DNA from 3 places in the Pseudoalteromonas sp. NC201 genome. Region 2 is predicted to be linked to each of the others. Evidence: predicted binding sites of a transcription regulator. Region 2 holds the regulator's gene; each other region holds the start of a gene.
What was found. Region 2 encodes sigma-54, which starts transcription at its own class of promoters, with help from an activator protein. Its sites were predicted from a motif close to GTTGGCACGNNNNTNGNNT; they were not measured.
Positions count from the first base shown of each region.

Region 1: a site for sigma-54 is predicted at 7,155-7,173, ahead of glnA (glutamate--ammonia ligase). Genes of this name have one in related genera too.
Region 3: a site for sigma-54 is predicted at 7,930-7,948, ahead of PNC201_RS14355 (DUF2726 domain-containing protein). Genes of this name have one in related genera too.

Region 1 covers NZ_CP022522.1:148,623-158,932, reverse strand. The annotation lists gene PNC201_RS00710 (non-ribosomal peptide synthetase) at 1-2,375, opposite strand, end outside; gene PNC201_RS00705 (cyclic peptide export ABC transporter) at 2,365-4,095, opposite strand; gene PNC201_RS00700 (penicillin acylase family protein) at 4,124-6,307, opposite strand; gene glnA (glutamate--ammonia ligase) at 7,232-8,638, shown strand; gene PNC201_RS00690 (DUF4124 domain-containing protein) at 8,905-9,411, shown strand; gene glnL (nitrogen regulation protein NR(II)) at 9,959-10,310, shown strand, end outside.
Region 2 covers NZ_CP022522.1:415,312-425,621, forward strand. The annotation lists gene yjgA (ribosome biogenesis factor YjgA) at 1-474, opposite strand, end outside; gene pmbA (metalloprotease PmbA) at 610-1,959, shown strand; gene mgtE (magnesium transporter) at 2,027-3,385, opposite strand; gene PNC201_RS01760 (HPr family phosphocarrier protein) at 3,735-4,004, opposite strand; gene rapZ (RNase adapter RapZ) at 4,005-4,871, opposite strand; gene ptsN (PTS IIA-like nitrogen regulatory protein PtsN) at 4,864-5,322, opposite strand; gene hpf (ribosome hibernation promoting factor) at 5,324-5,611, opposite strand; gene PNC201_RS01780 (RNA polymerase factor sigma-54) at 5,641-7,140, opposite strand; gene lptB (LPS export ABC transporter ATP-binding protein) at 7,187-7,912, opposite strand; gene lptA (lipopolysaccharide transport periplasmic protein LptA) at 7,912-8,454, opposite strand; gene lptC (LPS export ABC transporter periplasmic protein LptC) at 8,444-8,998, opposite strand; gene kdsC (3-deoxy-manno-octulosonate-8-phosphatase KdsC) at 8,995-9,546, opposite strand; gene PNC201_RS01805 (KpsF/GutQ family sugar-phosphate isomerase) at 9,546-10,310, opposite strand, start outside.
Region 3 covers NZ_CP022522.1:3,295,913-3,306,222, reverse strand. The annotation lists gene PNC201_RS14390 (general secretion pathway protein GspB) at 1-61, shown strand, start outside; gene PNC201_RS14385 (HD-GYP domain-containing protein) at 58-1,269, opposite strand; gene PNC201_RS14380 (M20 metallopeptidase family protein) at 1,398-2,711, shown strand; gene PNC201_RS14375 (peptidoglycan DD-metalloendopeptidase family protein) at 2,773-4,113, opposite strand; gene tyrS (tyrosine--tRNA ligase) at 4,265-5,464, shown strand; gene PNC201_RS14365 (cobalamin biosynthesis protein) at 5,527-6,483, opposite strand; gene mtnN (5'-methylthioadenosine/S-adenosylhomocysteine nucleosidase) at 6,483-7,190, opposite strand; gene PNC201_RS14355 (DUF2726 domain-containing protein) at 7,299-7,889, opposite strand; gene PNC201_RS14350 (LabA-like NYN domain-containing protein) at 8,034-8,540, opposite strand; gene PNC201_RS14345 (hypothetical protein) at 8,581-9,270, opposite strand; gene PNC201_RS14340 (NUDIX hydrolase) at 9,343-9,855, opposite strand; gene PNC201_RS14335 (aldo/keto reductase) at 9,942-10,310, opposite strand, start outside.

The DNA.
Region 1 (10,310 bases), 270 kb from region 2:
TGATTAAAGTAGCCTTTTGCCAACCCCTTACCACTGATGTATAACTCACCCGTCCAACCCACAGGCATGAAGCTATGCTGGCTATCTAGAATTGCCATCTGTGTATTAGCGATTGGATGGCCTATTGAATTTACACTCCAACTCTCTTCCACTCGGATACAGCTTGACCAAATTGTTGTTTCAGTTGGCCCATACATATTCCAAAGCGCATCAACCTTGCTTGTTAGCTCAGTTGCTAAATGCTGTGGCAGAGCTTCTCCTCCCACAAGCGCCTTTAAGCTAGGTTTACCTTGCCAGCCAGAAGCTAATACCAACTTCCATGCGCTAGGAGTCATCTGTACGATGCTGGTATCAGGTTTGTTAATTTCATCAACCAAACCTTGCAGATCATGGGTTATACGTGAAGGAAATACTTTGACCGTCGCTCCACTTATTAACGGAAGTAATAGTTCTAAAATAGATATATCAAAACTAAATGGAGTGACGGCTAATAATCTATCTCCATGGCTGATTCCTGGTTTTTTCCTCATTGAGAGCAAAAAGTTAGCTAAAGATAGATTCGAAATTTCAACGCCTTTTGGCGTACCTGTAGAGCCCGAGGTATATATAACATAAGCAGTGCTATCGTTTTTGGCTACGGTAGTCGAGCCAATTTCAACAGCGGTATTTTCACAAAGTGACTCTACAATATAAATCTTATCTGTTAGCTCAAATGCTAACTCAGAGAAATCACTATCGATGACAAGCAATGAAATATTACTGTCATGTGCCATATGCTTTAGGCGGCTAACTGGATAGCTCGGATCCATCGGCACAAAACCAGCTCCAATTTTACTCAGCGCTACAATCGCTTCCACCATTCTTTCTGAGCGATGAAGCATTAGCCCTACGAGATCACCGGCTTTGACCCCGATTTCCTTGAATCTCAATGCAAGCCGCGTTGAAGAAAGATCTAAGGCTTCATAAGTAAGTTCTCTGTTTTGACACGACACAGCTACGGTATTCGGAGATTTCCGCACTTGCTCCAAAAATAAGGTAATAAATGGTTGTATTTCCTCATCAAGTCCAGTGTCGGACAGAGATAACGATTTATTTTTCTCAGATGTAAGCATTAATTCAGAGAGTTTTACCTCTGGATTATTTGAAACTTGTTCTAGAAGAGAAAAAAGTATTTCTAAAAGCTGTGCAATTTCCTCTTTTGAAAAGTACCCCATGTGATAATCCACCTGTAGTTCAACAGGCTGCACTTCTCCATTGTCCCAAATGGTTAAGTTAAAAGGAGTAGTTTGGAAAGGGTTTTCGATATAATGGTAAGATGCATGCGCTTTAGCAAAGCGACAACTATTATTTAATTTTAAGAAGTTCACACACACATCATAGAGACCACTTCTTGCTTCAGGGCCCATATCAGAAACAATATGACCAATTGGGTATTTCTGATGTCGATATATTTTTTTTTGCTCAGAAGCTACATAGCTAAGAAACTGATCAAATGAGGTGTCTGATGTATAAGCTAGCGATATAGGGCTAACACTTGTATATAGAGCTATATCATTCTTTTGTTTCGCTGATTTTCGATTGTGAGCTGGTAACCCTACATTAAAATTACGCTCTCTATATAGTCTAGAGAACATTATAAAAACAAGAGACAAAAATACAGTACCAGGGGACTTAGCTAGAAACCCTTTGTTTGAAAATAAGCTTTCATACTTATCTCGCGCTACTGAAAAAACAACTCTCTCACTTGAGTTTTTCGATTCCAATTTCCTATTTGGAACAAGTATATTCCTTTTAGAACAATGCAAGTAAGACTTCCAAAATTCCTTATCTTTCTGATACCGTTCTGACTCCAAGTATACTGAGTCTTGTTCAAAATAGTTTTGCTGCGCGTGCTCATTAACCTGATATTCTTTTGATTCATAAGCTTTTGAAAGTGCCTCAGCCCATAGCGCAAACCCCCAGCCATCAATCAGCAAATGATGCGCTACACCTACAAACCAGATCCTTTGATCTGTCAGTTGAATGATATAAGTTTTGTAGAGGCATCTTCCCTTAAGATCAAAGGGCTGAGAAAATATTTCTTTCACAAGCTCCTGCGCTGACTTAATCGGTTCAATAGCGTCTCTATAATCAACCACCGTAGACTTAATATGTAAAGCGTTATCAAATCTTGCTTTGGGACCATCATGCTCATGCTCAATAGTCAAACTAAACATAGGGTTACTTGCTATAACCTGATCACTTGCTTCTAATAAAGATGTGACATTTGCCGAGCTTATATCAACATATCCACCAATATTATATTTAGCATTACCAATACAATGTAGCTGATCGAAGTAAACATCCTTCTGCGCTAGAGAAAAATCAAACCTCATATGCGTTATCCTTATTATTTTCTGAGTTTTTAAAATTTGATTTTTCAGCCTTAGCCTCGCCATAATTTAACCTTGAAGCACTTAGCTGAACCTCTCCTTTATCTAAATGAACGAGCTGATCTGATAAGTTATAATATCTATCATCATGAGTTATAACTATAATCAACTTATTTCTTGACTTTAAAATAGGTAGGATTTCTTTGTAAAAAATCTCTCTGAATTGAGGATCTTGATCTGCAGCCCATTCATCAAATAAATAAAAATCTTTATCTTCTACAATACTAGCTATTAATGCTAACCTTCTTTTTTGACCATCTGAAAGTTCTAAAGTAGAGAATCCATCTCCTTCTAAAAACACCTTCTCATCGAGGTTAAGCTTCACTAACCAATAATTAATTTCATCTATAACATCACTATTTTCTAAATCAATTCCATGCAGCTTTTCAAATAAGTGATAATCACTATAGATAACACTTATTGACTGGCGATAACTATCAATATTGCTTTCATCAACTTTCACATCATCAAAGATAATATTTCCTGATGTTGCCCTATAATGAAGTGTAGCGACCTTACAGAAGGTTGATTTACCCGAGCCATTCCCTCCAACAATAAAAGTTATTTCTCCGCGTCTACAACTAAAAGAAATTGGGCCAACTTCAAAATTAGATTTTTTATAAGAAAAGCAAGTATTATCGAAAGTTACTTTTTCCCAGTTACTAACCGGGGTTAATTCACTCTCTACCTCCTTAGACAAAGATGCAAGAATCAGATCTACTTTATTATATGACGCATTAGCTCTATAAATTGGAGCTATTGATTGCAATATCCATCGAATTGGGCCGGATATATATAGCAGAACCATAACTATACCCAGTAATTCACCATGACCAATCGAGTAGTAATTAACAAAAGAGAAAACCAAAACGGCGATAATTAGATAGGTTAATAGCATCCCATAGTTTTCAGCAAAGATTGTATAGTTATACGTTTTAGTAAGTGTTTCACGCATTTCATTTTCAGCTTTAAGCAACTCATTTTTAATAAATGACTCTCGCTTAACATTATTAACTTTCAACTCTTTCGCTCCCATTAGTAAAGAGCGAAATGATTTTTGAAGTTCATCTGTTTCTTGTCTTGATTTATTAAAAAACCTCATGGAATAGATGATAGGAATTTGATAGGTAATAACTGAAACAACTAAACAAACCAATAAAAATAGAAATGCCCCCATACTTAAAAAGTAGATATATAAAAATACACCTAACAAAATAACTGAACTGACTAACAGACCAGGAACTGCTTGCGCCCCCATCATAATTCGACTGATATCTGTACTTAATACAACGAGTAATTTAGAAGTTCCAACTGACTCAAGGTTCTCGATTGGAGCCCCTAGAATCTTTTCAAACAATCTTTTTCGGATATTACTCGCAAGCATTAATGCTGACTTTTGTAATGCAATCATTGATACTGATTGCAAAATAAAAATCGCAGCGCAAATACCTAAAAATAACAGCGCTAAATTTGGATGTGCTATTTGCACGCCCAGCACCTCAACAAAATCTGCGGTGCCGTCTAATACATAGCTAAACTCTTCAATTGCGATTAGAATAACTGGAACTAGCGACGCGTAGATAAGGCCTGCGATCGCGCCGCTCAACAGTGAAATAAAGACAGAGTTAGGCGCCGTCTTTCCTAATTCGGAGAGTAACCTCATTACAATTCCTTTTTATTAATTATTATATTTATTGCGGTGTTTCAGTAACTAATTGATTACTTTCATATAAGTCGATCATGTCATCATAGTGTGGGCTCATGATATTGCCGGACTGACCCGTTGAATTGATGTACCAAGACTTAAACCCTTCCTGCTTACTCGACACCATAATTTGGCGAAACCCAGCACCAAATATCTGCTCATATCCATCAGCACTATCAAACCGATAACCGGCGGCATTCACGGTATCTAATGAACCAGCTCCAGTGATCTGCCGCTCAAAAATTCGTCTCGAAAAGTCCGCTTCACTAAAGGGTTGATGCGCGAAAGTTCTCGGCGCAAGCTCTCCCCATGACCACGGCCTAGCGCCAAACTTACGCTCAAGTTCAACTAAAGTCGCTTGATAGGAATCCCTAATTTCATCTGTACATTTTTCTGAAGTGTCAGAACACCATAATTCATGGTCTTGTAAGGCGAGCAATAACTGTTTGTCGGTTAGACTAGATGCGGTTAGCCCGCCACCAAATTGTGTAGCAAGACTTTGTGAATGGAATAATTTGACTTTTAAATTTCTGATCATGACTTGGTATATAGCACCAACGTCAGGGTCAGATTTATAATCTCCGTCCCAATGTAGTAGCTCACCAAGTAAAGGCTTCAGATTTGGATAGTCATTTCTAAGAAGGTTGAGTAGATCTATCGCTCCTAAGTCAAGTACATCACCTTGAATACTCCGGAAAGTATCGATGGAAAGTTTGTGTCCTCGCTTTAACTCACCTTCTATAAGAGATGCTATACGTTCCGCTCTATATGAAGGAGCCCAGTCCATAGAAATGAAGTAAGGATAATCCTCAGAGACATGTTTTTGGTTGGCATTAATGATATAGCCTTTTTTAGGGTTGAATTCCGTTGGCATACTTTCCCAAGGAATGTACCCAGTCCATTCAAACTCATACTGATTAACAGGTATGGCTCCAGAATGTTTTTTGCGAAGCGGAACTTTACCCGCGCTATTGAGGCCTATATTGCCTAGGCGATCTGCGTAAACAAAATTGATTGTCGGCGTGATAAGAAGCTGGAGCGCATTCCTGAACTCTTCCCAATTAGAAGCATAATTCAGGTCGATCAAGGCAGAAATAGAAGTATCACTGTCATTTAAAGCTGTCCATCTCAGTGCATACCCATGAGACGCGCCAGCACTATAATCTAGAATAGGCCCATATTTTGATTGTGCAACCGTATGTTTTATAGTCTCTGGGGCTTTTCTAAATTGAGCTGGGAAGTCAGCCTTAACCGCGATCTCCTCTACCCTTTGAACAATTTTCTCTCCTGCAGAATTCCCTCCTCGATTAAGGTCCACTATGACCAAATCTTGCGTATCCGCGGGCATGTTAGTACCGCCCCAAGCAATATGAGCATTATGTCCAAATACAATTACAGGCAATCCTGGAATGGTCATACCTGATGCGTTTACTTCGCCGCCTAACAAAGACGCTCGATACCATAATGAAGGCATTTGGAAAGAGAGATGAGGATCATTCGCCAACATCGCATCGCCCGAAGCACTTAACTCCCCAGAAATTGCCCAAGCGTTACTCCCGGCAAATTTGCCTCCAATCCCATGCTCTAGCAATAAAGCTTCTTCGATACTCGCTAACTGGCTTAACGTCTCATCCAATTTAGCGACACGTGATATATCCTCTGATAAAGATTGCTGATCATTAAGCTCTGGATAGATTGAGTGTAAATAGTCCACTGGTAATTTAGCGGCAGCTTGTACTCTGGCCCGTTCATAATTAGCAGCAAAACTCAGAGAGTAAGAAAGTAGCTTACCTACCATTAATGAATCTTCAGGAGACCAATTTGAAGCAACGACACCAAAAACCCTAAACTCAATTGGTAGGTTTTCAGAATCTCTGATATACGCATTCACTCCCTCAGAGAAGGCAACTAAGATGCCTTTTTCCCGCTTCCCTAAACTTTTTAGCGCCTCTTTTGCAGCATCAGCAAGCCCCAAAGTACGCATATATTTATCACGCTCAATTGTTGATGCTCCAAAGACCTCACTCAAAGTACCTTTAATTAGTCGGCGCTGTAACTCCATTTGCCAAAGCCGATCTTGAGCTTGAACATATCCCATAGCGAAAAAAGCATCATGATCACTTTTCGCGCTTATATTTGGAACTCCGTACTTATCTCTAGAGATACTCACTTTGTTACTCAAAGCGCTATCGCTTAATGTGATATTATCCAGAGGTAAAGTTTCTCTCTCGTCTAAGTAAAAATAAGAGATGATTATAAGGAGGGGAATAAATACTAAAATAACAAATCTTAATGCTAATGACTCTCGAGAAAACACCTTACTTCTTCCTTGCATATCAACAGTAACAAACGAAAATTTAGCCTATTAGAGTGCATCAAGTAGCCCCTTTAACATTAGACTCAACTTATTAATATCAGGTACATAGTACCCAAAAAATGAAACTGATCAACACAAAAAACAAAACAAAAATTAACTCGATTAACACAATTAACACACAGGACACAATTGAGAAATACAAAATTGCATAATGTACATACAACTTCCTCACATGCAGTATCATTCACCTAAATACAGACAAATAAATGGTGAACAAAAAGTCGCCTATAAAATGCGGGCTCTTTGGTGTTAGCGTATATAAACAAAAGATGTAAAAATTAATCTAAGAAGCAGTTAATGAGCAAAGAAAAGTTTCGATTAAATACCTAAAGAAAGGTGCTTTATATGCAATATTTAGAATGTATTTTTTCTATAAATTTAGAAATTAATTTCAATTTTCTGCTCAATACCAGACCACCATTAGTGCAGACAACTGAATATACTCGAGCAATTTTTAGCTATTCGGTATCTTGATACCTTGAGCATTTAATCAATATCAACTACAACAGAAATGGAAAGTGTCGTTGTCAGGAAAAATATTACGCACCACCATGGAACACTTACGCACCAATTTAGTGCAAAACATCCGTTCACAGATCAGTGAATTTAAATAAACCATTAAAAATCAAACAGTTAAACAATTGGCACGATTAACGCTTATCAAGGTGCAATTGCAGTACATTGCAGCAAAAAATAACCCAACGAGTCGGAGGACACATGTCACAATCGGTTTTAGATTTTATTAAAGAGCACGACGTAAAATTTGTTGACTTACGTTTCACAGATACAAAAGGTAAAGAACAACACGTATCGATCCCACATCATCAAGCCGATGAAGACTTCTTTGAAGACGGCAAAATGTTTGACGGCTCATCTATCGCTGGTTGGAAAGGCATCAACGAATCTGACATGGTACTTATGCCTGATGCAGAAAGTGCTAAGCTAGACCCATTCGCAGAAGAAACAACGCTTATCGTTCGTTGTGACGTGGTTGAACCAAACACACACCAGGGTTACGAGCGTGACCCACGTTCAGTAGCTAAACGCGCTGAAGAGTTCATGCGTTCAACGGGTATTGCAGACACCGTATTATTCGGTCCAGAGCCAGAGTTCTTCTTGTTTGACGATGTTAAATTTAAAACTGACATGTCTGGCTCAATGTACAAAATCGATGCTGAAGAAGCGGCTTGGAACTCAGACAAAGACTACGAAGGTGGTAACACAGGTCACCGTCCTGGCGTAAAAGGTGGTTACTTCCCAGTAGCGCCGGTAGATTCGTCTAATGATTGGCGTGCAGCTACTTGTTTAGTACTTGAAGAGATGGGCCACGTTGTTGAAGCGCACCACCACGAAGTAGCAACTGCTGGTCAAAATGAGATTGCGACTCGCTTTAATACTATGGTAACTAAAGCAGACGAAATCCAAGAGATGAAGTACGTTATCCACAACATGGCTCACCTATACGGTAAGACAGCAACCTTTATGCCTAAGCCAATCGTTGGTGATAACGGTTCAGGCATGCATTGCCACCAATCACTTGCTAAAGACGGCAAGAACATCTTCGCAGGCGACAAGTACGGCGGTCTATCTGAAGAAGCGCTTTACTACATTGGTGGTATCATTAAGCATGCTAAAGCAATCAATGCATTCACTAACCCAGCAACAAACTCTTATAAGCGTCTAGTACCAGGGTTTGAAGCGCCAGTTATGCTTGCATACTCAGCACGTAATCGCTCAGCATCAATCCGTATCCCGGTGATCCCATCAGAAAAGGGTCGTCGTATCGAAGTACGCTTCCCAGATCCTGCGGCGAACCCATACCTAGCTTTCGCAGCGCAGTTGATGGCTGGTCTTGACGGTATCCGCAACAAGATCCACCCTGGCGATGCAATGGACAAAGATTTGTACGACCTACCAGCGGAAGAAGCAGCAGAAATCCCAACAGTTGCAGCATCACTTGACGAAGCGCTTGCTTCTCTAGATGCTGACCGTGAGTTCTTAACTCAAGGTGGCGTATTCACTGACGACCTAATCGATGCGTACATCACACTTAAGTCGAAAGAAGTTGAAAAATTAAACATGACAACTCACCCAGTTGAGTTCGAAATGTACTACAGCGTTTAATCGCTAACAGACTACTACGCTCAGTACCGCGGTATTGAGCTTGTAGAGCCAAAACTCATTATGCGTTTCTGGCACTCTTAATCATATGTGTTCTCAAGCCCGTAATTACGGGCTTTTTTAATTTAATTCAAAAGGTTAAATTAAATATCTCGAATAAATTTATTATCGGAGTTACTCATTTGTAACTCGCAATTCCAACAACACTATACTAAAGTATGAACAGTAGTTTACTGTGGAGAGTTGTGGTGCGTCAGTGGTTTCTTATAATGTCGGTTAGCATGACGCTAACCCTAACAAGCATTGATGCTGCAGCAGAGTCCAATCCAAAAATCTATCGCTGGAAAGATAAAAACGGCCATTGGGTCTATTCGGATGTACCGCAACCTGGTTCAAAAGAAGTCAAACTCAACGCCAGCGCTTTAACCATGCCAAGTGTTGATACTAAAATTCTCGAACAAACGGATACAACACCAACGATTCAATATACAGCTAAAATCACTTCTCCTGAGCATGAGCAAACAATCCGTGATAATAGTGGCAGTGTATACGTAACTGGCACCATAGAACCAAGATTTACCCAAGGTTTAAGCGTGCAACTCTTTCTCAATGGAACAGCCACAGGGCCAAAACAAAGTAATACTCAGTTTTCTTTGCGTGGTATCAATCGTGGCGAGCATTCTTTGGTTATGAAAGTGTTTAATCAAAAAGGTATGTTAGTCGCCCAAAGCGATGCTCATAAGTTCTTTTTGCACCGCAATACCGTGAATAATTAGAGCGATATTGCTTACCTACACTGACTTTTAACCAGTAGTTGCAAACACACCATACTCATCCCTCCTGCTATTGAGGAGGCCAAACTCGACATTTCATTGTGTTCAATCCACAACCTTTGCTCACCCACCTGGATTTGATAGTAGACTTCAGCCTTTGTTTGCAGTAGATATTTATCTCGCCAGTTAGGTTGAACGACCCGTATTACGCCTGTAAGGGTGGTTTTCTCGCCATTCGTAGCCCGATGTAAATTAGCGGTGTGAGGAGGAAAGCAACCCGTATACTCGGTAACATTCCTAGCGCCTTGAAAGTCACAACCACTCATGCAGAACGTGACAAAAAGGCTCCCCCCGCAAGCACAAGCTAGATGTATTTTTTGACACAAAGCATTAATAATGTGGGCACCTTAAAGTTGGCATGCTTTATTAATACCAAGTTTAGGATACGAGTTCGAAAACCCCTAGTTTCTGAGCTCAGGTAATAATTTAATCCAATGGATGCAAAGCTATGCTATTCTCATTGCACCACATTGGTGCACGGTGAACATATATGGATCAACATAACTCGATTGACTTGGATAAAGTTTGGCAATCTCTCTCAACCGCGATTTTAGTGCTCGATCAAAATTTAATGATCCACTATGCCAATTACAGCAGTAGTGAACTACTGGGACTCAGCACTAAACGGCTTGTTGGACTGGCGATTGATAGTGTGTTTAATCATCATCATATAGACTTGCCACGGCTCTCTAAATACGTGCTACAAGATGGTGTAGACTGCCAGCAACACAGGGTAGACGTGGTATTTGTAGATAATCGTGTTGCGACACTAAGTCTGCATGCCAGACGAGTTTACCTTGCAGAAGAGGCGTTCATTTTAGTGGAATGTCGCCGTGTTGATG
Region 2 (10,310 bases):
GGCTTTGCCTGGCTTCTCAGCTTTTACTTCTTTACTTGCTTGGCGCGCCATCTGGCGCATTTTTTGACGCTCAAGTTCAGGATACTTATCCAATAGCTCATTAATCTTGCTATCTCCTTTGGCAATCACTTCATCGCGAATAAGCTCAATCTTATTCAGCAATACGTCTGCTTTATTGTTCTTATTTAGCATCAAATCCATCGCAGCCTGAATATCTTCGACATTTGGAGTACTACGCAATGTCTTGGCAATGTAGTTCATATGACGACGGTAAGCATCTGTTTTAGCACGGATCCTATCCGCAACAGTCATGGCCTCTTTAAGCTCGTCCGTTAGAGGTAACTTCTCACGCTGCTTCTTGCCAAGCCCTGCAATTTCACAGCCTAGTTCATGCAACTCTAGCGCCTCGCGCTTAAGCTCGCTTTTTGAAACGTAAATAATCTCTTCTTCGGTCGTTTGCTCGTGTTTAGCCATTGGTCTTGTCTATACTAGTAAATATTAAGGTCTCTACATTAGAGTATACCACAATTGATCACTACAATAGTTAGTAGCTGTGATAGCATATTAGCTAATATGTTTTAGTTAGACGAGCGAGCGGATAAGGTATCTATGACTCAACCTCAACAACACCCTATATATAATCAAATTGATGATGTGAAAAATGCAGTTGCCGATGTGTTAGCGCATGCTAAAAAACTAGGTGCAACCTCGGCAGAAGCGGCGATGTCTAGTACCTCTGGTCTGTCTGTAAGTACACGAATGGGAGAGGTTGAAACCATTGAGTTTAATCAAGATGGTGGTCTTGGTATTAGCGTTTATGTGGGTAATCATAAAGGCTCAGCATCAACCGCGGATCTGAGTCCTGAAGCCCTGCGCTCAGTGGTTGAAAAAGCCGTAGATATTGCTCGATTTACCTCGGATGACCCCTGTAATGGTGTGGCGGATAAAGCCTTGCTAGAGATGTCACCAGCAGATTTAGATCTTTTCCATCCTTGGCAAGTTTCTCCCGATGAAGCCATTGAGCAATGTATTGCTGCTGAAAAAGCTGCGTTAGCATTCGATCCTCGAATCGTGAATTCTGATGGCGCGAGCTTATCGAGCCACCAAGGGATCCGTGTATATGGCAATAGCCATGGCTTAATTGCAGGGTTTCCACGCACCAGACACAGCCTGAGCACCATGGTGATTGGTAAAGAGGGTGAGCAAATGCAACGGGACTCTGCATATGCGTTATCTCGCGTGCACGCGGAGCTAAAATCCCCTGAAGAAGTCGGTTTAGAGGCGGCACAATCAACGCTTGCAAAATTAGGCAGTCGTAAGGTGTCAACGCGCAAAGTGCCTGTTATTTTTCGAGCGGATATTGCTAACAGCTTATTTGGGCACTTAGTGTCAGGTATTGGTGGCGGCGCGCTATATCGTAAGTCTAGCTTCTTGTTGGATTCTTTAGACACACAAATTTTTAATCGCTGCGTTAACATTGAAGAGAAGCCACATTTATTAAGAGGGCTTGCTTCGAGTCCTTTCGATAGCGAAGGTGTAAAAACCATCGACCGTGAAATTATCACAGATGGCGTGCTCAATACTTACTTATTGGCAAGCTATGCTGCACGTAGAATGAATATGCAAGCGACAGGTCACGCAGGTGGGATCCATAACTGGTTAGTAAAACCAACACACGACGATTTAACCAGCCTACTTGAGTCGATGGGCACTGGTTTGTTAGTCACTGAACTTATGGGGCAAGGTGTTAATACGGTAACTGGTGATTACTCTAGGGGAGCTGCTGGTTTTTGGGTCGAAAATGGAGAACTTCAATATCCTGTAAGTGAAATTACTATCGCTGGTAATTTAAAAGATATGTTTATGGGGATTGAAGGCGTTGGCGCTGATATTGAATGCCGAGGAGCAGTACAAACCGGCTCTATACTACTCAATAATATGCAAATAGCGGGCGAATAACTCCCTCTCTCAGCTCAAGAAATGCTGGTTTTGACCAGCATTTCCCGCTATTTTGACTCTATTACTGCTACACTAATAACCAAGTTGCGGTGCCAAGGAATGCAAAGATCCCTACGATATCAGTAACGGTTGTTAGTACCACACTACCAGCTAGCGCTGGATCGATATTCATTTTCTTTAACATAATTGGAATACTGGCACCTGCAATACCCGCTGCGACTAAGTTCATAAACATTGCGAAGGCAATTACAGCACCGAGTGTAAAATCCCACTGCCATATAGCAATAACCCCAGCGATCAAGACAGACCACAGCACGCCGTTTAAGGCGCCGATCGCCAGCTCTTTACCCATTAAAAACTTTTGGTTAGTCTGGTTAATATGACCAAGGGCAATACCGCGAATCACTAGGGTTAGCGTTTGGCTACCGGCAACGCCGCCCATACTTGGTACTATGCCATTTAACACCGCGAGAATAGGTAAAATATCCAAAGTACCTTCGAAGAAGCTTGCAACAAACGCAGCCATCAAGGCAGTTAGCAGGTTAATCCCAAGCCAAATAGAGCGGCGCTGGCTACTTTTTAAAACTGGCGCAAAGGTGTCTTCTTCATCTTCAAGACCTGCCATACTTAACAAGCTGTGCTCAGCATCTTCACGAATAACGTCAACAACGTCATCAATGGTGACACGGCCAAGCAAATGGGCGTTATCGTCAACGACGGGAGCTGAGATCCAGTTATGACGCTCAAAAAGCTGCGCCACTTCAGACTCATCCATGGAGATAGGGATCGTTTCCTTATCTTCATCCATCAAGTCTCGAACCATACTGTCAGGAGACTTAGTTAATAAGGTATTGACTGGTAAGGCACCCAAGAAACAGTTGTCTTTATCGACAACATATAGCTCATCTGTGCCGTCTGGCAATTCGCCTTTAAGACGTAGATATCTAAATACAACTTCCAAGGTAACATCGGGTCGAATAGTTACCGTGTCGGTGCTCATTAGCGCACCGGCAGAGTGTTCCTTGTAGGACAAAGCTTGTGTCGCACGTTCTCTATCTTGGCTATCCATCGCTCCGATAACGTCTTTGTAGACGGTATCAGGCAGGCTTCTTAGGACATCACCAAGGTCATCGTCGTCCATGTCTTCTGTAGCGGCGGCGATTAGCTCAGGTTCCATCTGGGCGATGATCCCAAGTCTTACGTCCTCTGACAGTTCCTCTAAGACATCCCCTTGGATATCTGGGTCAACAAGCTGCCACAGCATAGAGCGAATTTTATGAGGGGATGATTCTAAAAGCAGTGCAGTGTCACAAGGTGCTGTTTCTGCGAGCATACGCCTAACTTGAACAAACTGACCACTGTTTAAGGCGTTAGTTACCTTTTGGAGTTGTTCCAGTGTGTAGTCTTGTTCAAATACTTCAGGCATAGGCATCCTTTTTGATATTAATGGTGGTTAACGTGATTAAGTTAACCCTATTCATTTATTTTATCGCAGAAATCAATTTCTTAATTTGAATTTTATTCGTGTTGTTTCTGCTGGTGGGTTGCTATCGTTAATATACGTTAAAGGTGTACGCAACGATAAAGTAGGATTTTCCGGCAACTAGCTTTACTGCACGAAAGAAACCTAAATTGGTATTACAGTGTAACTCAGTTTATTAGGAACTACCAAGGTTTACGCTTAATTATGAGAGACTTATTAGACCACTTTGGTTACGGAGGAGGGGGAGATTAGCAGGGAGTAAATGAATCAGGCCTTATTGTTTTACTGACGATTACTCGGATTCATTAAACTTATTTTCTATCAGTCCGCCAATGGCGTCTAGTGCATACTGAGCATCAGGACCTTCACAAACCACTCGGACTTCTTTCCCTTGGCTGCTTTCAAGTAACAACAGCGCTAGTACGCTGTCAGCAGCAGCACTTTTGTCTCCTTGATATAAGGTCACTTCGGCATCAAATTGGGTTGCTAATTGCGCAAGAACCGTCGCTGCTCGAGCGTGCAGGCCGAGTTTGTTTTGGATTAAAAACGTATCTTCTAACATTTAACCCTCTTGCTCTCGGTGACGAATTTTGACGTTGGGATGGGTTTTAGCAAAACGTTCACCAATGGTTTGCGCTAAGTATACCGAGCGATGTTGCCCACCTGTACATCCTATTGCGATCGTTAGATAACTGCGATTGTTACGCTCTAAGTGTGGTAACCAAGTTTGTACGAAGGTTTGGATCTGCCAAGTAAACTTTTGCACGATGCTGTGACTCGACAAATAGTCTTTGACTGGTTGATCTAAGCCAGTTAGCGGCTTAAGCTCAGGCTCCCAATGTGGGTTGGGTAAAAAGCGCGCATCAAAAACGTAATCCGCTTGTTTTGGGATGCCGTGTTTAAAGCCGAAAGATTCAAAGGTAATAATGAGTTGTTTGTCTTTTTTACCTAAGATTTTTTCGCGGATATCTTCTGCAAGTTGATGAACGCTCAGGCCTGTAGTATCAATGAGAAAATCGGCGCGAGTGATCAGCACGTCTAACAATTCCCGTTCTTTCTTTATCGCAACATCTAATGGAAGATTATGCAGTGAAAGAGGGTGCAAACGGCGTGTTTCTGAGAAGCGCTTTATCAGGGTTTGATCGTCACTGTCTAAATAAAACAGGGTAGGTTTGGCAAAGCCTGGTAAGTATTCAAGAATGTCATTAAACTCGTCCTGTTCTTTAGGTAAGTTTCTAACATCAATACTGACTGCAATTTTATTATAATTGTCCGAAACACTGCGGACTAAAGACGGCAGCAAATTGACCGGAATGTTATCCACACAATAGTAGCCTAAGTCTTCCAATACTCGAAGCGCTACAGATTTACCAGAGCCTGAGCGGCCACTGATAATGATAAGCTCGAGTCCTTTTTCTTCATCACTCATCAAGTTCACCTTGGATCACTGCATATAACTCATCATCACTTTTTGCTTGCCTAAGCATTTTGCAAAAAGACTTGTCTTTGAGTGTATCAGCAATCGCCGCTAAGGTCTTCAGGTGCTGTTGATTATCACCTTCAGGTACGATGAACGCGACAAAAATATCGACAGGCTGCTTATCTATGGCTTCAAACTGGATCCCTTGCTCGCTGACAAGCACCATTGCAAGGATTTTATCCAAACCTTCAAGTCGACCATGGGGAATGGCAATGCCTTTACCGATCCCTGTGCTGCCTAATTTCTCTCGCGCCATTAAGGCGTCCAAGATAGCATGCTGACTGGTATTTGGAATTTGGCTATGAGCCAGTTCGCTGATGTATTCTAAAATACGTTTTTTGCTATTAAAAAGGACCGCAGCTTTACTGCAGTCCTTGTTCACTAATTCACTTAATTTCATCTTAGTGTCGAGTGAGCTTCTCTTTGTGTTTAATAACTTGACGATCTAGCTTGTCGATAAGGCCATCAATTGCGGCATACATATCTTGATGCTCTGTTGATGCAAATAGCTCGCCGCCGTTTACGTGTAATGTTGCTTCTGCTTTTTGTACTAGTTTCTCGACATCAAGGATCACATGCACATTATTGATATGATCAAAGTGCCTTTCTAGCTTCGCAAACTTGTTGGTGACATAGTCTCTTAATGAGTCAGTAATTTCTACATGGCGACCAGTTAGATTTAGTTGCATAAGCATTTTTCCTTCTTGGGTTTTACGTCTTATATCAAGCTTTTACGCTGATTTGACGGTGGAATGGCTAGGGATTCACGATATTTTGCAATCGTACGTCTCGCTACCTTAATTCCTTGCTCAGCTAAGATATCTGCAATTTTGCTGTCACTCAATGGCTTCGCGGTATTCTCTGCAGCTATCAGCTTTTTGATAAGTGCTCTAATTGCTGTAGAAGAGCACTCACCTCCATTTTCCGTACTTACATGGCTAGAGAAGAAATACTTCAGCTCAAATATTCCCCGAGGTGTATGCATGTATTTTTGTGTTGTCACACGGGAAATTGTGGACTCATGCATCTCAACCATTTCAGCAACATCATTTAGCACCATAGGGCGCATTGCTTCGGGGCCATGTTCAAAGAATGCCTGTTGTTGTTGCACAATGCAATTGGTAACTTTTAATAAAGTATCATTTCGGCTTTCTAAGCTTTTAATAAACCACTTTGCTTCTTGTAAATGTGAGCGAATAAACTGACTATCCGTACTGGATTTCGCCGTTCTAGACATCGCAGCGTAATGGTCATTTACTCTTATTTTAGGCATAGCATCAGGATTTAGCTCTACGACCCAACGACCTTTTACTTTTTTCACCGATACGTCAGGGATCACATATTCAGGCTCTTCATGAATAATGCTTGCCGCAGGCTTTGGGTTAAGGCTATGTATTAACGTCATGACCTCTTTGAGATCGGCTTCTTTAAGGCGCGTTTTCTTAGCCAAAGTTCGATAGTCACGGCTGGCAAGCAAGTCGATATGCTCTGTCAGGATCATTTTTGTTTCGGCAATCCATGGGGTATCTGGGGCGAATTGGTTTAGCTGAATGCATAAGCATTCTTGTAAACTACGCGCTGCGATACCGACAGGGTCAAAAAGCTGAATGCGTTTGAGTACGGCTTCGACTTCATCTAGCTCAATAGGCTCTTCGCTATTCTCGTCATTAATGCTTTCTAAAATGTCTTCGCAAGACAGTGTTAGAATGCCTGACAGGTCGACCGCTTCAATAATCGCAATCGCAATAGCTCTATCTGTTGGACTAAATGGTGTCAGTTCGAGTTGCCACATGAGATAATCGTGGAGAGATTCAGAGGTTTCCCCTTGATAAACATTATCGTCATCGGGAAGTGGACCTGAGCTTGCAGCAGGCGCTGCACTCATATACTCGTCCCAAGTGACATCCATGGCAAGGTCATCGCTCACAGTGTCTTTGCTCATGGCGGTATCTGAGTCTATCTCATAGTCACTAACCTGCGTTTCATCGGCTGAATCTTGATTGTCGTCAGCACGGCTCTTTTCTTGGCTGTGTTGGTCAGCGTTTTCGCCGTCAGTATTATCACCTTCTTCCACTTCCAACAATGGATTGCTGTCTAATGCTTCTTGTATTTCTTGTTGCAGATCCAATGTACTAAGCTGCAGCAAGCGAATGGCTTGTTGCAGTTGCGGAGTCATTGTAAGTTGCTGCCCCATGCGCAGCTGTAATGATTGCCTCATGTATCTCTAACAATCCTTTTTAACAGTTATTAATACTACGTCTTAACTATAGCTTGAATTGTTCGCCTAGGTAGACATCTCTTACGGTTTGATCTGCCAAAACATGTTCTGGCGTGCCTGCAGCGATTAACTCACCATGTGAAACGATGTAGGCCTTTTCACATACGTCCAGTGTTTCTCTAACGTTATGATCGGTGATAAGCACACCGATACCACGGTTTTTTAGGTGCTCTATGATTGTCTTTATATCTAACACCGAAATAGGATCAACACCAGCAAAAGGTTCATCTAACAGGATAAACTTAGGGTTTGCGGCTAAAGCACGAGCAATTTCGACTCGTCTTCTTTCGCCTCCCGACAATGCCATGCCCTGTGAGTCGCGAATGTGTTGAATATTAAACTCATCCAGTAACTCGTTTAGTTCAGCTTCTCTTTCAACTTTAGATAAGTCTTTTCGAGTTTCTAAAATCGCCATCAAATTTTGATAGACCGTGAGTTTTCTAAAGATTGAAGACTCTTGCGGTAGATAGCCAATACCAAGTCGTGCACGGCTGTGCATCGGTAACAAAGTGATATCTTCGTCATCAATCTGAATATAGCCTTTGTCGCTTGGTACTAACCCTACAATCATGTAGAACGTAGTGGTTTTACCTGCACCATTTGGTCCTAATAAGCCTACAATACTGCCAGCCTGAACACTTAAACCAACATTTTTGACGACCTGACGACCTTTATAACTCTTTGCTAGACCAGTTGCTTTGAGCTCGCTCATTAATTGTTACCTTCTTCCTGCGCTTTTTTCTCTTTAGCGTCTTTTTTGTCATCAACAGGAACAAGGATGGTTCTTACTCGAGAGTCTTCTTGGTCTGAGCGCTCAGCGCTGATCAATTGCTTTTCAATGTCATAGGTGATGACTTGAGCATTGATTTTTTGCCCAGTTTGATTGATTTCAGCATCACCAGAAATCACTAGGGTTCCCTTCGCTACGTCGTAACGGATTTCATTTGCTTTGGCTTCTAGTAAGTTGCCATCGGGTTGACGTTCGCTAAAAGTGGCAGGGCTGCCAGTTGCCACAAGCAGTTGCTTGTTAATGCCGAGCTCCGCGCGGCGGTGGACCTCTAGGCGATCGGCATTTATCTTTCTGTTGCCATGAATAATAACAACATTCTGTTCAAAAATACCGATGTTGCTTTGCAGTTGAGCTTGCTGACGGCCAGCATCAATAATGACTTCATTTTGTTCTGCAGCAATTGCTAGAGTAGAACTTGCAAGCAAGCCGATGAAAACTAGTTTGTTAATGATTTTACTGGTCATAATAAATTGTCTTTGTGTGGTTGATGAGTTCGATCACTTGCTTTTGTAGATCCGCATGCAGTCCTTTACCTGTGATCCTAAGACTAGGACCGTTGATAACGACAGGGTGTTCCGACTTCATCAATTTTTGCTTAATTTCAACTCTTACATTATCGGCATTGATATCCGTGATCATGGCGTTAGGCGTTAAATTCTTTGCCAACACATTGCCCTCTAATATCAAGGTGTTGTTTTCGTATAGGGTTGCTTCTAATGCGCTTATTTGCCAATTCTGTTCACCGTTATATAAGGTGAAAATGGGCTTTTCAAAGTGACTAAAGCCAAGATCTTGATACAACTCCATCTTATCAGCAGTTACCTGATAGTTTAATAAGCCATTTTCACTATAGGTCGTTTGCTGAAGCGTGGTTGCAACATAATCGGGTTTAGCTAACGGTTCATCTTCTTTTGCTGGATCCGCCTCTGATGGATTAAACATGGGCGACCACATCCATACCATTAAAGAAGCGAAAACAATGAGTAAGATGACACGTAATACGGTCATGTACTTGATCCTTTGGAAGTCAATAAGTGATTTTGGCTGAGCATTAGAAGATCAGTTAGTTCTCTCACGGCACCAAAGCCACCTGGCATCAAGGTCGTGTAATGGGCGATATGTTTAACAAGAGGATGTGCATCATTGACGGCAACGGCAAAACCAACTCGTTCCATTACGGGTAGATCTGGGCCATCATCACCAATATATGCAATTTCGTCATCATTAAGGTTGAGCTTAGTCTTCAGTTCATCATATGCCACTAACTTGTTTTCTTGACCTTGGTAAATATAAGTTACATTTAAACTAGTCATGCGTTGCTGAACTATTTGTGAATGTCTACCTGTGATAACGGCGACTTCGATACCACTATCAATCAAGGCCTTAATACCAAACCCGTCTTTGGTATTAAATGCTTTCAGTTCTTCACCATTGTTACCAAGGTATATACGGCCATCTGAGAATACGCCATCAATATCGCAAATTAATAATTTGATTTGTTTTGCTTTTTCCCAAGCTTCAGTTGAAATCGTCTGATATAAATCTTCAAATTGCATTACAGCACCCCCGCTCTAAGTAAATCTTGCGTATTCAAGGCGCCAACCGGAATGTTGTTTTCGTTCACCACAATCAAGCCGTTAATCCGTTTGGTTTCCATAATATTGAGTACCTCAGCTGCGAGCATATCGGCGCGTGCCGTCGTACTTTTAGCCGTCATTACTTGCGTGATTGGGGTGGTGTGAATATCGACCTTTTGTTCGATAATACGGCGCAAGTCGCCATCGGTAAAAATCCCTTGTAATTGCGAGCTTTCATCTACGATTGCCGTCATACCTAAACTTTTTGCGGACATTTCAAATAAAGCTTCTTTGACTGTGCAGTGACTATTGACCATAGGGATTGCATCCCCTTGATGCATGACATCAGCAACGGTTAGTAGTAGACGTCTTCCCAAACTACCACCAGGGTGGGAAAGTGCAAAATCATCAGCCGTAAAGCCTCTGGCTTCAAGTAGCGCAACCGCGAGCGCATCACCCATCACTAGCGTAGCTGTGGTGCTGGCCGTGGGTGCAAGTCCTAGTGGGCAGGCTTCTTTTGATACTTTAACACAAAGGTGAACCGTCGCATTACGAGCCATTGTAGAGCTTGGGTTGCCTGTCATGGAAATAACGGGGGCCCCTAAGCGCTTAATTACAGGTAGGATTGAGATCACCTCTTGGGTTTCCCCTGAGTTGGAGATCATCAGTACCACATCATCTTTGGTGATCATACCTAAGTCGCCGTGACTTGCTTCACCTGGATGAACAAAAAATGCGGGGCT
Region 3 (10,310 bases), 1.3 Mb from region 2:
TGATTTCGACGGTATTGAATTCAGCCTTGAGGCAATGGAGGACTGGCTGCCTTCATATTAAGGCAGCATTGAATGTTTAAAAAACCGAATAAGATCAAGCTTGAATTCTTCGGGCTTGATCGCTGACTCTAGCTCATCGTTTGCTTTTTTCGCGCTTAAATCGATATCTTGAACTTCAATGTAATGCATGTGCTTAGCGTGATAAAACACTTTAACAACGGGTTTTAGCGGCGTTTTGGGATTGCTTTGGGCAATAACACCGACCTTACCACTAGTGAGTTTTACTAAAGTGCCCACAGGGTATACGCCAATGCAAGCAATAAACCGGCTTAGTAGTTGTTCGTCAAAATGGTGAGGGCAGCCTTCACGCATTAACTTAAACGCTTTAATTGGTGTCATGCCCTCTTTATAGACGCGCTCAGCGGTCAATGCGTCATAAACATCAACGATAGCTGCCATTCTCACATGCTGAGGAAGTTCGTCCGCAGTTTTGCCATAAGGATACCCTGTGCCATCTAGGCGCTCGTGGTGATAGCCTGCTATTTCACAAGCAACTCGTCCAAGACCTGCATTGAGCAAAATATCAAAGCTGTATTTAGCGTGAGACTTCATGATGTGATACTCATCGAGGCTCAATTTTCCAGGCTTATGTAAAATATCGTCGGGAATTTCTATCTTACCAATGTCGTGGAGTAGCGCGCCTGTGGTCATCTCCTCGGTTAACTCTCTCGAATAGCCTAGGTGCTTACAGAAAATAGCCATTAAGATAGAAACATTAATAGAGTGCTCCAATAGATAGGCGTCTTTTTCTCTGATCCGCGCGATACAGGATAGTGCATCTTGATTGCGAAATACGGAGTCAATAAAGCCGCTTGCTGTTGCTTTAAAAGCCTCTATTTCTATCGCTTTACCCGCTTTAATATCCGCAAACGCTTTGCTTTGAATTGCTTTTGCTTCGTCGTAAAGTGTCACTGCATGTTGCATCTCTGCATCAACACTACACTTGCTCTGCCATGGATCATGCTCTGGTTTATGCGGCTCTTCTATATTTTCATCATGAGGTGGTTCGTCGTGAGGGTCATGTTCTGAAAGGCGCTTACTGGGATCGACCGTTACCTCTAAAACACCACTCTTTTGTAGCTTTGTAATGCTTGTTTTCGTTCTCACCCAGCCTTTGGTTTTAATCGCAACTGAGCCTGTCTGCTTTGTCACACCGACAACAAACATACCTGGCTCTAAATCACTGATATTAATGTTAATCTCTGGCATGAAGGTTCCTTAAGTTGTGTCTTTAAGCGTAGCAAAACTTGGTAAAATAGAAAGGATTAAAATATAAATATGATTGATTTTCCCCCAATAAACCCGCATCCTGAAAGAAACAAAAAGGAGTCTATCTTATGCGCTTATCTCCCTTGGTATTAGGCCTCATTGTCACTTTGTCTTGGCATGCGAATGCCAATTTGAAACAACAAGTTGCAGAGTCTATGCCTGAACTTGAGTCTTTGTACTTACATTTACATCAAAACCCTGAGCTCTCTTATAAAGAAGAAAAAACAGCAGGGCGTTTGGCGGATGAAATGCGCAGACTTGGTTATGACGTGACTGAAAATGTGGGTGGCTTTGGTGTTGTTGGCATGCTGAAAAATGGTGATGGTCCAACGGTGATGATCCGAGCCGATACCGATGGTTTGCCAATTATTGAAGAAACAGGGAAGTCGTACGCGTCAAAAGTTAAAGTGAAAGATGATGCGGGGAATTTGGTTGGTGTGATGCACGGTTGTGGTCACGACATCCATATGACCAGTTTAATCGGCACGGCAAAACAGCTAATGGCTAACAAGGAAAAGTGGCAAGGTACATTGATGTTAGTTGCTCAACCCGCTGAAGAAGTGGGGGGCGGCGCAAAAGCCATGTTAAAGGAAGGGTTGTATACTCAGTTTGCTAAACCCGATCATGTGCTTGGTTTGCATGTAAGTGCTGCGGTTCCTGCCGGTAAAGTGGCGATCGCACCGGGTTATGCACTGGCTAATGTTGATTCAGTTGACATCATTGTCAAGGGTAAAGGGGGGCATGGAGCCTATCCACATACTACCATCGACCCTGTGGTACTGGCCTCGCGGATTGTTTTGGGGCTACAGACCATTACGTCACGAGAGATCTCTCCGTTAGAGCCATCGGTGATCACAGTAGGCTCTATTCACGGTGGCTCTAAGCACAACATTATTTCAAACGAAGTGAAACTACAATTGACGCTACGTTCTTATAATCCGGATGTACGTGAGCAACAAATTGCGGCGATCAAACGTCTGACTGCAGGTATAGCACACAGTGCAGGATTGGAAGACAGTCTTGTGCCTGAGGTTATCGTTCATGAAAGTGAAAGCATTCCATCTACGTATAATAATCCGGAGTTGGCTGAGTTTGTAACTAGCGCCATTAAGCAGGAAATTGGTGCAGAAAATGTTGAACAATCTCAGCCGGTGATGGCTGGTGAAGATTTCGGCTTATATGGCCGTACGGATGACAATGTACCAATTACCATTTTTTGGCTAGGTGGTGTTAATCAAGCGGTATTCGATGCGGCACAAAAAAGCGGTGAGCCTTTACCTTCATTGCATTCTAGTCAATTTGCGCCAGATTATCCTATTGCCATCGCAACTGGAGTTAGAGCGATGAGCAATAGTGCACTTGCTTTGTTTAATCAAAAATAAGCTTTATCTAGCTTTTTTATCTCGCATAGTAAAAAGGCAGCCTCGGCTACCTTTTTAGTTTTTAGTCTTTATTTGCTGCTGCAAGCATTAACTCTCTATTGCGCTCTAGTTTTACCAGCATCGCATCTGCAATGGGTTTGAACTTAGCGAGCTCAGACTGAGGTAATGGTTCAGACTTTGGCAGTTTTACCGTTTTAGGATTTCGGTGTACGCCGTTCACCAAAAACTCATAATGAAGGTGAGGACCTGTCACGCGGCCAGTTGCACCGACGGTACCAATTTTCTGCCCTTGCTTCACTTTTTGACCTGTTTTCACAGCACGTTTATTCAAGTGTAAGTACTTAGTCACATACTTGCTGCCGTGCTGAATAAACACATAGTTACCATTGAGTTTATTGTAACCAGACTTAAGTACCTTACCGTTACCAGAGGAAACCACCGGCGTGCCTACGCGTGCCGCATAGTCTATACCATTGTGAGACGATACTCGGCCAGTCACAGGGTGAAGGCGACGCGGATTGAAGCTGGAGCTGATATATTTGAAGTTAACCGGTGCTCTTAAGAAGGCTTTTTTCATGCTACGGCCTTCAGGGGTATAGAATTCGTCATCAGTATGACGAACCGCGCTGTAACGCTCGCCCTGGTTGATAAATTCGGCAGCAATAATTTTACCATTACCGATTTCTTCACCGTCTACATAGTGCTTTTCAAACACTAAAGCGAAAGAGTCGCCCTTACGAATATCGTTTGCAAAGTCGACATCCCACCCAAAAATATCGGCGAAGTTCATTATTTGGCGTTCGCTAAGACCCGCTGAAATACCAGCGCTCCAGAAGCTGGAATTGATCTTGCCACCTGCCGATTTTTCGCGACTTTCGATTTCCTTGCTTTCGATTTTGGTTTCGTAATTACCCTCGTCGTTTAGGGTGACCAATAAGGTATCCGTTTTTGACAAGATGTATTTTAATTGAGCTAATTCACCACCATCATTGCTAGCAAAGCTAAGCACTTCTCCCGGGTGGATTTTAGTCAGCTTGCGGGTTTCTGCGTTGGTATTGACCAGATTGTGTAACGTTTTGGCAGAATAACCTGCGCGTTTAAAAATCACGGCTAGGCTGTCGCCAGACTTCACTTCGTGGTCTTTAAATTCAAATACAGGTTGTTTAGGGGCAGACTCAGGCGTGATGACTGGCGCTGCATCTAATTCAGTAAGTTGCTCTGTTTTTTCTGATATTTTTACTGGCAACTCGTAACGTTTCCCAACTTCTAAAGCTTTTCCGTCATTGTCTTTTGAAGCCGTTGCTTTTTCAGAGGGGATCAGGGCAATTCCGACCATCGCAGATAGGAAGCCGATGATGAGCACTTTGTGCTTTTTGGGGAGCTTATGAACCACATGAACCATAATGCGCCTTTTCTGCTGTCAAGAATTATTGTAGATAATATTGCAGGATATACGTAATAAACCCGTAATACCAGCGTTTTGTGCATTTAAACTCGGATAAATATAGGCTAGAATCGAGCGATTACAAGTTATAGCTGTTGGAGTGAGAATAGTGGATTTAGAAACTGCATTTGCAGAGATTAGCCGTGGTGCAGAAGAAATTCTGTTGCAAGATGAATTAAAAGAAAAGCTGAAGTCAGGTAAAAAACTACGTATTAAAGCGGGTTTCGATCCAACAGCGCCTGATTTGCATTTAGGACACACAGTGCTAATCAATAAAATGAAAACCTTTCAAGACTTAGGCCATGAGGTGATTTTCTTGATTGGTGATTTCACCGGTATGATTGGCGACCCAACGGGCAAAAATGTAACTCGTAAGCCACTCACTCGTGAAGATGTACTGGCAAATGCAGAAACATACAAAGAACAGGTTTTCAAAATCCTTGATCCTGCCAAAACCACAGTCGCATTCAATTCTGAGTGGATGGAAAAGCTAGGTACAGCCGGTATGATCAAGCTTGCTGCACGTCAAACCGTGGCACGTATGCTTGAGCGCGACGACTTTAAAAAGCGTTATGCAAATGGTCAAGCAATCGCAATCCACGAATTCTTATATCCACTGGTTCAAGGTTGGGACTCGGTTGCATTAGAGGCGGATGTTGAGCTCGGTGGTACCGATCAGCGCTTTAACCTATTAATGGGTCGTGAGCTACAAAAAGACGAAGGGCAAAAGCCGCAAACAGTACTGATGATGCCGCTACTTGAAGGCACCGACGGCGTACAGAAAATGTCTAAGTCACTAGGTAACTACATCGGTATTACTGATGCGCCAAACGACATGTTCGGTAAAGTGATGTCGATTTCTGACGATTTAATGTGGCGTTACTACGAATTGTTAAGCGCAAAAACACTGGATGATATCGCTGCACTTAAAGAAGAAGTTGCAGGCGGCCGCAACCCTCGTGACATTAAGATTGAATTTGCAAAAGAAATGATTGCTCGATTCCACAGTGAAGCTGACGCTGAAGCGGCGCATCAAGACTTTATCAAGCGTTTCCAAAAAAATGCCTTACCTGATGAGATCCCTGAAGTCACCGTAACTATTGAGGGTGAAAGCACGTTTATCACTAACTTGCTAAAAGAAGCCGGTTTAGTGGCAAGTACTTCAGAGGCGATGCGCATGATCAAGCAAGGCGCGGTTAAGCTAAATGGCGAAGATAAAGTAACAGACACAAAATTAGAAGTTGCGAAAGGTTCTTGTGAAATCTACCAAGTAGGTAAGCGTAAGTTTGCGAAAGTTACGGTAAACTAAACAAGCTAATCTACTTGTTATAGCCGAAGAGGTCAGTGTTTTACTGGCCTTTTTTGTGGTTGTTACAACATTAAGCTAGCAAAATTTATAATCACAAGCAGTAAGGCGGAAGTAGCAATAAATAGCCAGCGCATTTGATTAAGTAGCCCGAGTAAATGCTGAATATGCTCAGCTGAGGGTTGCGCTTTTGCACCTACCCGCATCACATCATAACGTTCACCAAAATAAAAGCGCGGCCCTGCGAGCTGTGTATGTAAATTTGCGGCAAAAAAGCTCAGTGCCCATCCGGTATTCGTTTGGCTAAAGTGACGGCCGTAGTATTTAATGTAGTGCCAAGTTTGCTTTGGTCTAAGTAGCAACGAAAAGCAGGTAATTAATAATCGAATGGGTACAAACTCAACGAGCCAAATCACGCGGGAAAGGCTTGTCATAAAACGGGCTGAGGGGGGCATTACTTGCCGCCAAGCATGGTCGCATAGCAGTAACAGTTTATAAAATAGCGCGAGATAGGGGCCTGCCATTAGATACAGTAAAGCAATGACAAAAAAATGGCGCAGGGTATTTAATGCGGTGCTATCTATGGTGGCTTTACAAATACCAAGCTCTGTTAGCTTCTCTACATCTCTTGCTACCATTCCTTGCAACACGGCTCTTGCGGTTACTTTTTGCTTTGACTTTATCAGCGCGGAAATACGCTTAGCACGGCTTTCATGGCTAATATCTAAGCATAAAAACAACACCAGCCCACCGAGCCAATTAGGATAAAAAGCAAAGCTAATAATCGCATAAGTTAATACGGTGATGGTTAATATAGGGAGGAGGAATCCCAGTGTGCCTGATAACAGTTGATAACTAGAAGCCGCTTTGGGGCGATAAACTTTTTCGGCAATCGCTTTAAATATAAGGCTAAGAATAAGATTAGGGTGATAAAGTGTTGATAACCTTACCCCTAGGCTGACAAAAATCGCCAGTAAGAAAATGATCAGGCCCTCATGGGCCTGAAGCAAGCTGTCGAGCACTAAAGCGTAACCTTATCCAGCTTATTAAGTAGTGCCATCACCATTTTAGAAGAGTTAACAGAAGCGACTTCTAGATACTCTTCGAATGATTGCGGTGATTCTTTGCCGGCGATATCAGATAGCGAGCGGATCACAACAAATGGCGTGTTTAAAGAATGACAAGCCTGCGCAATTGCCGCACCTTCCATTTCTACTGCTAACATCGTCGGGAAGTCTGCACGCGCCTTATCGATGCGCACTGGGTCACACATAAACGAGTCTCCCGTACAAATCAAACCAATCATAGTTTGAATGCCCTCAAGCGCATGTACGCTTTGCTCTGCAGCTTCAACTAATTTTGTGTGCGAAGTAAACGCAGCAGGCATTTGCGGAACTTGACCAATTTCATAGCCAAACGCAGTAACATCTACGTCGTGATGACGTACTTCATTTGAAATCACCACATCGCCGACGTTTAGTGATGGTTCAAAGCCACCTGCAGAACCCGTGTTGATCACGCAATCTGGCGCAAAGTTGTCGATAAGCAAAGTTGTCGCAACCGTCGCTGCCACTTTACCAATGCCAGACTGTACAAGCGTTACGTCAAGACCAGCCAGTTTGCCGGTATAAAAAGTAAAGCCACCTTTGGTCAATGTTTGCGGGTTTTCCATGGTGTTACGCAAAATGGTAACTTCTTGCTCCATTGCGCCGATAATGCCTACTTTCATCAAAAGATTCCTAATTTGTGGTGGGGAAAGCCCCAGTGTCAAAATTGCTTTTATTATACGAAAGGGGTTTTGATAGGTAAAACAAAAAACGGGCTGACGCCCGTTTTGCTAGATTTCTGCCAACTGAGTTGACTGTGCTTTTGCCTGTGAAGGAGACAGTACCGCAGGTTTGTAGGTGCGGTTTCTGGTTTTCTTTGGCATCTCCACTTTTTGGCCAAGCTTGAATAGGATTGCCGCACGGACCTCAGCGCTTTGGTAGCCACTTTTGATTTTCATACGAATGTGTGGAATACCCGCAGATTCCAGAGCGCCACTTACAAACCAATCTTTTTGTGCTTTATGGCCGTTTTTATTGGCGTTATTGACCAAGTCAACAGCGGCAACAATTTTCAGTGTCTCTTTGTCTACCAAGACATAATCCAACTGCTTATTCTTAGCTTTAGTTACCGCAGCACGACGTGCTTTTGGAGAGATACCCGGCTTGCACTCAATCACATCAATGAGCTTAATGCGGCTAACGATTTTATATCTATCGCCAACGGCACGTTCTAATAAATGTAGAAACGATGCTTCAACGGTGGTAAAAACAGATTCTTTACGATTAAATGGATAAGGATTGCCACCCACATCGGTGTACTTAGAAGCGACAATGGAAGCAACGACCACTAGAGCCAAAATAGCAAGTAACGCAAATTCCATACAAAACTCCAAATCAAAAAAATGACATCTGTGGTTTTATAAGCAATAGCTGTGCCATAAAACTACTTTACGGCAAGTCATAAGAATTTGTGTGGTTGGCTATGGAGGTGGACTATTTGTCGTATAGGAACGTATCTGACAGTGTTAATCGCCGTGATGTATTTCAGACCTGCGTCGACTAATTAATAGTTTACTATCAATAGGAATAAACTCACTAGCGGCACGGATCAGTGAGGCGGCGGTAAGCTGCGGCACGCCGTAAACTTCGACTCGGGTATGGTATTTATCTCTGAGTTTATTCGCGAGTAAATCAAAATCACCATCGCCAGTTACTAGAATAATTACATCGGATTCTGACGCGCACTCCATGGCATCAATGGTAATGCCAACATCCCAATCACATTTTGCGGAGCCATCGGCACGTTGAATATAAGGCTTTAACTTCACCTCAAAGCCAATCGCTCGCAGGATATTTTGGAACTGCTTTTGTTTGTCGTCACCCCGTTCGCTGGAATAGGCAATGGCTTGATATACCTCGCGATTAGCCGTTGCTTTACGCCAAAACGCGTTATAGTCAAAGCCTGTTTGGTAGGCTTGTTTGGTGGTGTAATAAACATTTTGAGCGTCAACTAAAATGGTGACTTTTTCCATAATGGACTCTTAGCAATAAATTTGCTTTATGATAGCAAGATTAGCGTTTGTTTAGCCATTTACTCATCGCGGCATCATAGGCTTTTTTAATGGCACCGCCATCGCAAGGGCGAGGCGGAGTACGCCAGTTATTACTTAATCCCTCTGGTGTAGGAATACTCGGATCGAGTCTAACCTCAGTATAGCACAGGCCATTTTCACGGTAGACGTTATAATGTGGTGTGGACGCGAGTAGCTCTCTTGGCTTGCTCGCAGCACTGGTTTGATGCGCTTTAGGCACGGTGATCTGCTGCGGCTTTTTTTGGTTTTGGCTGAGTACAACGTCACTGGGAGTGCGCTCTAAAAGTTGCTGACGAAATTGAGAGATTGCTTTGCGATGGTCTAACTTTTTAGGTTGCGTGACGACTGCTGCTTTGGCTATGTGCTTGGTTGTACTTTCAACCGTAGGCTTTTTTGGTTCCGTTTGCGCAGTTTTTAGTACTTCAACCGTATCGTCCTTCAGTGTCGGTTTTAACTCCTTTACTGGCTTATCTTCAGTTATCGCTGGTGTCTCAATATGCTCCACCTTGGGCTTAGTAGGCTCAATAACCAAATAGGTTTTCATTGCCTTAATTTCTAAAGGCTTTGAGGGGATATAAATACTTTGCTGCAAATACCAGCCGAGCAGTAGATGCAGCACAATAGAGCCGATAATGGTGAAACTAATTAGGTTGTTTTGGAGCGGCCGCATTATTCTTATTAATCCTTGAGTTATGCAGAGTTAGAGCTTAATCAACGTGTAAATGTTCCCTCAATAGACGAATTATTCTGTGATTAGTTGCGCCGATATGTGTTTCAGTAAAGTTAATTCACGCAAAATGGACATCCCTTTGTTATTTGCATCAGCAAGTTTAGCTTCATTGTGGGCTATGGCTTGATTTATGTTAATCCACAAAGGTTTCATACCATTAGCAAGTTCGTAATTCTCCATTGTTGGCAGATCAAATTTGCCACAGATCTCACAAACGTAGCAATAAGAAATAATATGTACATTATCATGATCTGGTTTATACCAAGGACGGTACTCTTCATAGCGACCAAAAGGAGTGAGACCTGTAATGGATACTGCACCAGTTTCTTCTTTTAGCTCGCGCTCTAATGCTGCTTCTAAGCTTTCCCCCTCGTTAACGCCACCACCTGGTAAGGTGTAATCGTCATAACGTTTGGTGTAAAGCATAAGAATGTCGTTGCCTCTAAGGACTATGGCGCGAGTGGTCTCTCTAGTAAAGCAGCTGCCTTGAAGCGGAATGACTGGGGTGTTGTTTAAGCTTTGCATGGGGGTTTTAACTTCAATTTAGGTAACAAGAATGGGTTTACAAAACGATACGCCTGCGTAAAAGCGGCGTATCGCGAATGAAGATATTAAAACGGAGCAGGGTACGCTTTAAATACAGTATCAATCTCGGCTAAAGACTCTGCACATAGCGGTTGTTCAAACGCTTGAATATTTTCTTTAAGCTGTGCCATGGTTGTCGCGCCGATAATAGTTGAAGTCACGCCATCGACTTGGTTGCACCAAGCTAGCGCCAGTTGCGCTGCAGTCATATTAAATTCTTTGGCGATTTCTAAATATTTTGCAACGGCTTCTTGTGCTAGTTGCGTATCTCTAAATAAGCCTTGTCTTTGCACTAAGGTAAAGCGGCTGCCTTCAGGTCTTGCACCCCCTAAATATTTACCGCTCAACATCCCACCAGCCAGCGGCGACCAAGGTAAATAGGCAACATCTTCGTT